One region of the Anaerostipes sp. PC18 genome, then DNA from elsewhere that is predicted to be linked to it. Evidence: predicted binding sites of a transcription regulator. Region 1 holds the regulator's gene; the other holds the start of a gene.
The links. The regulator Rex, encoded in region 1, represses fermentation and respiration genes when NADH is low (regulators of the CRP and FNR family bind a similar motif). The targets are predictions, from matches to a motif close to ATTGTTAANTANTTAACAAT.

Region 1 (3,174 bases):
AACCGACGGTTCGATAGCAAAGCGCATTTTCCCGTCGATCTCCACAGGCTTTTCGATGACATCAATTTTGTTCAGCATCTTTTCACGGCTCTCGGCCCGGCGGATGGATTTTTCCCGGTTAAACTGCTTTAGTTTTTCGATGACCGCCTTCTGGTGCCGGATCTCCTGCTGCTGGTTTTCGTACTCCTTTAAGCGGATCGCCTTTACCTGATCCCTTTTCTTAATAAAAGAAGTGTAGTTGCCGTCAAAGAGCATCGCATGCCCCGCCTCGATCTCCATCACCTTGTTGACGATCTTGTCCAGGAAATACCGGTCATGGGAGACCAGGATGACAGCGCCCTCATAGTGGCTTAAATAGTTTTCCAGCCATTGGATTGACTCAACATCCAGATGATTGGTAGGCTCATCCAGGAGAAGAATCTCGGGCTTCATCAGCAGAAGTTTTCCGAGAGCTACCCTTGTCTTTTGTCCTCCGGACAGTGTCTCAATCATTTTTTGAAAGTCTTCCTCTTTAAACCCGAGTCCTTTTAAGATTCCTGCGATCTCACTTTCATAGGCAAAACCGTTTTTCTGTTCAAATAAATGAGTGGTCCTGGTGTATTCCTCCATCTTTTCTTCGAGCTCTGCGCCGCTTAAATGCTTCATCATATGCTCCAGAGAGCGGAGTTTTTTGTCCAGTTCGATCACATCTTGTTTTATGGTCAAAAGCTCTTCATAAATGGTGCGGGAAGAAGTATGGTCCTGATGCTGTGCGAGATAGCCGATATCGGCGTCCTTCTTTTTGTGGATCTCCCCTTCGTCGGGTGTCATCTGATCCATGATGATCTTGAGCAGGGTGGACTTTCCGGCGCCGTTTAAGCCGATGACGGCGAGCCGGTCCTTCTCATTGATATGAAAGGAAATTCCTTTCAGGACTTCCTGGTCGACAAATGTTTTATGTATATTCTGACAAGATAAAACCATAGTGCACTCCTTCAAAATTTCTAAGCTGTAAAAATTCTTTTTAAGCATAACATAATTTCTGAAAAAACGCACCGAAAAGTTTGACAGTTATTAGACAATCTTATATAATTTATTTAATTTGAGTAGTTAATAAAATAAGTGGGAGGGTAATAATGTCATCAATGGATAAGAATATATCACCGGCAGTTATAAAGAGATTACCTAGATATTACCGTTATTTGGGGGCTTTGAAAGCAAAAAATATTACGAGGATCTCATCCAAAGAGCTGAGCGAGAGAATGAAAGTAACTGCATCCCAGATCCGACAGGACCTGAATAACTTTGGAGGTTTCGGGCAGCAGGGATACGGTTACAATGTAGAAAACCTTTACGTGGAGATCGGCAAGATCCTGGGGCTTGACAAGAGCAATCAGATGATCATTGTCGGTGCCGGAAATCTGGGGCAGGCATTGGCCAATTATCAGGATTTCAACAATAACAGCATTGGTTTTCAGGTGATCGCACTGTTCGATGTAAATCCGAAGCTGATCGGCATCACGGTGCACGGAGTAGAAGTGCACGATATTGACGATATGGAAGAGTTTATAAAGAATCATGAGATCAAGATCGCAGCCCTCACGCTTCCGCAGGACCAGGCGCCGAAGATTGCCAAAGATCTTGTGTCCTGGGGCATCAAAGGATTTTGGAACTTTGCTCCTGTGGATCTCACGCTGCCAGACAGTGTGACCGTGGAGAATGTCCATCTGGCAGAAAGTCTCATGACGCTGACTTACAATATTCACAGCAGGGAAGACGGCGAGGGCGCGGAGTAAAGACGGGAGGAACGCCATGATTGTCGGTATAGGAACTGACCTGATAGAAATCGGGCGGGTACAGAAGATGGTGGAGAGAAAGAACCGCCTAAGCCGGATTTTTTCAGAAGAGGAACTGGCATACGCAGGTTTAAACAGTACGACTCTTGCTGGTAATTTTGCAGTTAAAGAAGCCGTTTCCAAAGTATTTGGAACCGGCTTCTTCGGATTGGAGCCCTATGAGATCGGAGTGTTCCGGGATTCAAAAGGAGCGCCTTATGTGAAACTGACAGGCAGAGCCGAAAAGCTGGCATCGGATATGCAGATTACGAAATTTCATGTGTCGGTTACGAACACAGGGGGGCTGGCACAGGCTTTTGTCATAGGAGAGTGTCTATGAAATATGTTTTGAAAAATCAGGAAATGCAGGATGTTGATAAAGAGACCATACAGCAGATCGGAATGCCGGGTCTTGTGCTGATGGAGCGGGCCAGCGAAAAAATTGCCCGAAGGCTCATGGAAACGGTCAGAAAAAGTGACAGGATACTTTCTGTGGCAGGATGCGGAAATAACGGGGGAGATGCGCTGGCTGCGGCCAGAATCCTTCTGGAGGAAGGATATTCTGTGGATTTCACAGTCGTGGGGGAGCTGTCCAAGGCATCCGGAGATTTAAAGACGCAGTATGATATCCTTACCCGTCTTGGGTATGAGCAAAAAAAAGAAATAGATTATAACGGCTATGACTGGATTTTGGAAGGAATGTTCGGCGTAGGCCTTTCCAGGGAGATAGCGGGGATATATCGGACCGTTGTGGAGAGGATCAATGAAAGCAGAGCCAGAGTCATGTCGGTCGATATTCCCTCCGGCATCAGCGGGGATACGGGGAAAGTCCTTGGATGCGCCGTCAGGGCAGACGCTACGGTGACGTTCGGCGGGCCCAAGGCAGGACATCTGCTCTATCCGGGAAGAGAATATGCGGGACGGCTGTATGTAGAAAAGATAGGTTTCTTTGATTCCGTTTTAAAGAAGCATGCAGGGGGATTCACATACGACAGGGAAGATCTAAAGAGGCTTCCGGGCCGTTTTGCGGATTCTCACAAGGGCACCTACGGAAAAGTCCTGATCATAGCAGGAAATGAGACGATGTCAGGGGCTGCTTTTTTTTCGGCAAAGAGTGCTCTGCGCATGGGCAGCGGACTGGTAAAGGTGATTTCCTGTGAAGCCAACCGTCCGATTCTGCAGTCTATGCTTCCGGAAGTACTGTTCGGAACATATGAGAATGTAAAAAAAGCCCTTGAATGGTGTGACTGTATCTTATTCGGACCTGGAATGGGAGTCTCAGAGCGGACCAAAGAATTATTGGAAGAGGTTTTACAGTGTGGAAAGAAACCTCTTTTGCTGGATGCCGACGGCCTGAATA
Region 2 (3,174 bases), 710 kb from region 1:
GCAGACATTTTGAGGCATACAATGATGTCACAAGGCTGGAAAGCCATGTGTATTTCTACGGGCTGAGAAAGGGTGAGGAGACCACACTGACCATCGGAGAAGGAAAAGACCTGATCATCAAATTTGTGGATATGTCAGAACCGGATGAGAACGGATACCGTCTGCTGGAATTCGAGGTCAACGGTTCCATGCGTGAGGTGAAGATCTTAGACCGCAACCTGGAAGTCAAGGCAGACCACAGGATCAAGGCGGATAAGAGCAATTCGGCACATTTAGGCTCAACAATCCCGGGAACCGTCGGAAAAGTCCTCGTAAAAGAGGGAGATCCGGTAACTGTGAACATGCCGCTGCTTACCGTGGAAGCGATGAAGATGGAAACAACTGTCGTATCCAAGGTCAACGGCAAGGTAGATAAGATCTACGTCAAAGAAGGCGAACAGGTCAATCAGGAAGATCTGCTTGTATCTTTTGAAATCGAAGAAGAATAATCTTACTCATAATGACAGACAATAAAAGGGAGAAGCACTGCGCTTCTTCCTTTTTTTATTAAATCAAAGTGAGGATGTCGATATGAATGAAGATCAAAGAAATGAAATAAAAGATATCGGAGAATTGGATTTGGGCGGTATCCACGTGATGACGGTCATTGGAGAGATCGAGGGGCACCAGCTGTCAGCCCAGAATTCCAAGACAACCAAATATGAGCATATGATCCCGGCGCTGGCAAGAGCAGAGTATTCTGATGATATCAAAGGAATCCTGATCCTGATCAATACGGTCGGAGGCGATGTGGAATGCGGTCTGGCGCTCGCAGAGATGATCGCTTCCCTGAGCAAACCCACAGTAACTCTTGTATTGGGAGGAAGCCATTCCATCGGTGTGCCCCTTGCAGTCTCTTCCGACTATTCTTTTATTGTTAAAAGTGCAACAATGATGATCCACCCAGTGCGGTCCGGCGGTACTTTTATCGGTGTGCTTCAGAGCTACCGCAATATTGAGAAGATCCAGGACCGCATTACAAGGTTTATCAGCGACCACTCTGATATCACAAAAGACAAGGTAGAAGAGCTGATGCTCCACATCGGAGAGCAGGTGAAGGACGCAGGGACCATATTGGAGGGAGAACAGGCGGTGGAGCTGGGTCTCATCAATGAAATCGGAGGCATGAGCGAAGCCTTTGCAAAGCTTCAGGAACTCGTACAAAATACCTCGGAAAACTGAGAGAAAACCGGGGGTTTCGGTGTACAGAATAAAGTACAAAAAAAGCAAAAAAATCCTTTAATTTCGGATAAAAGTAGTGTAGAATGATAATAGATTGTTTTTATTTTAACGAACATTAAAGGAGGAGCTATGAGAGGAATTGAGACCCCGGTCCGAGAGATCAGAAAAAAGGTATTTACAGAGATTGCTAAATTTGCCTATGAACAAAGAGACCTTGAAGAAATCGAGGATCTGCCGTACGAATTAGTGAAAGGTGAGCTGCCGACATACCGCGACAGTATTTATCGTGAAAGGGCAGTGGTAGGAGAGAGAATCCGTCTTGCCATGGGGATGTCTTTAAGACCTGCTGATAAGCCTGCAAGAATAACAAAAGGAATCAAACAGAGCAACATTGCGGAAAAATACTACGAGCCGCCGCTTTTGCAGGTGATCCCGGCAGCGTGCAACGCCTGCAAGGACAGAGCATTCATCGTAGGAGGAGAGTGTCAGGGATGTATGGCACATCCATGTATGGAAGTATGTCCGAAAAATGCCATCAGCTTTGTGGACGGATATTCCTACATCGATCAGGAAAAGTGCATTAAGTGCGGACAGTGCCAGAAGGTTTGCCCATACAGTGCGATCCATGAGAGAAAAAGACCGTGTGAAGTTGCCTGTGGCGTGGGAGCGATCGAAACCGACTATGCCGGACGCGCTACCATCAATCCGGACAAGTGTGTATCCTGCGGTATGTGCATGGTCAACTGTCCGTTTGGAGCCATCGCAGACAAGTCACAGATCTATCAGCTGATCAAAGCCATGAATGAGGGCAACGAAGTCATCGCCATCCTGGCCCCTGCTTTTGTTGGTCAGTTTGGACCGAAGGCAACACCTGCCAAGGTGAAGGCCGCACTGCTGGACATCGGATTTGCCGATGTATGGGAAGTGGCAGTGGGAGCGGATGCAGGTGCTCTGGAAGAAGCGGATCACTATGCACATGGAGTTGTCACAGGAGAGGTGCCGTTCCTTTTGACCTCCTGCTGTCCGTCCTGGTCTATGCTCGGGAAAAAGTACTTCCCTGAACTGATCGACCAGATATCAAATTCACTCACCCCGATGGTGGCAACAGCCAGAGCTGCAAGACAGACCAACAAGAATGCAAAGATCGTGTTCGTCGGCCCTTGTGTGGCTAAAAAACTGGAAGCTTCCAGGAAATCTGTCAGAAGTGAAGTGGACTTCGTCATTACATTTGAAGAATTGGACGGCATGTTTACCGCCAAGGATATTGATTTCAGTACTTACGACAAAGAAGTCGAGATGAACGATGCGTTCGGTGCAGGACGCGGATATGCAGTTGCAAGCGGTGTTGCCGCGGCTATCGAAGCATGTGTGAAAGAATACCATCCGGGAGTAGATGTGAAGATTGACCACGTGGAAGGACTCGCAGAGTGCAAGAAGATGCTCCTTCAGGCAAAAGCCGGCAAGAAGAACGGCTACCTGATCGAAGGAATGGGATGCCCGGGAGGGTGCGTTGCCGGAGCCGGAACCAATATCCCGGTAGTCAAAGCGGGTGTACAGGTTAAAAAGTTCGTGAATGAAGCAGAGCAGTTCATTCCGCCTGAGACAGCAAAATACTGATATTCATTATATTTCAGAGATACAAAAGAGTCTGAACGGAACCAAAGAGTTCTGCCCAGGCTCTTTACATTTATTTAGGTTAATTGTAAAATAGGCATATAACTCTTTTGATAAAGGGTTGTTGAGCATTAAATATAAGAAGAAAAGAGATTCCAGAAGAATGGCAGCAAAAAAAAGAAAGAGAAGAAACACAGCACGAAAGAAGAAAAAGCAAAAAGACTTTGCAGGCTTCTATCAGGAAATTGCGGTTCTGTTAAGTTTTGCAGTTTGTCTTTTTTTATTTTTGAGTAATTTCGGACTCTGCGGGAAAGTGGGAAACACGGTAAGTTCCGCGCT

Region 2: the regulator Rex is predicted to act here: its motif matches at 1,315-1,334, upstream of P8F77_RS06860 (4Fe-4S dicluster domain-containing protein).

What each region holds. Positions count from the first base shown of each region.
Region 1 is NZ_CP121164.1:1,974,052-1,977,225, reverse strand. Features, by position in the region: gene abc-f (ribosomal protection-like ABC-F family protein) at 1-963, opposite strand, end outside; gene P8F77_RS10805 (redox-sensing transcriptional repressor Rex) at 1,116-1,775, shown strand; gene acpS (holo-ACP synthase) at 1,792-2,154, shown strand; gene P8F77_RS10795 (NAD(P)H-hydrate dehydratase) at 2,151-3,174, shown strand, end outside.
Region 2 is NZ_CP121164.1:1,268,164-1,271,337, forward strand. Features, by position in the region: gene P8F77_RS06850 (pyruvate carboxylase) at 1-488, shown strand, start outside; gene P8F77_RS06855 (ATP-dependent Clp protease proteolytic subunit) at 571-1,221, shown strand; gene P8F77_RS06860 (4Fe-4S dicluster domain-containing protein) at 1,351-2,838, shown strand; gene P8F77_RS06865 (DNA translocase FtsK) at 2,999-3,174, shown strand, end outside.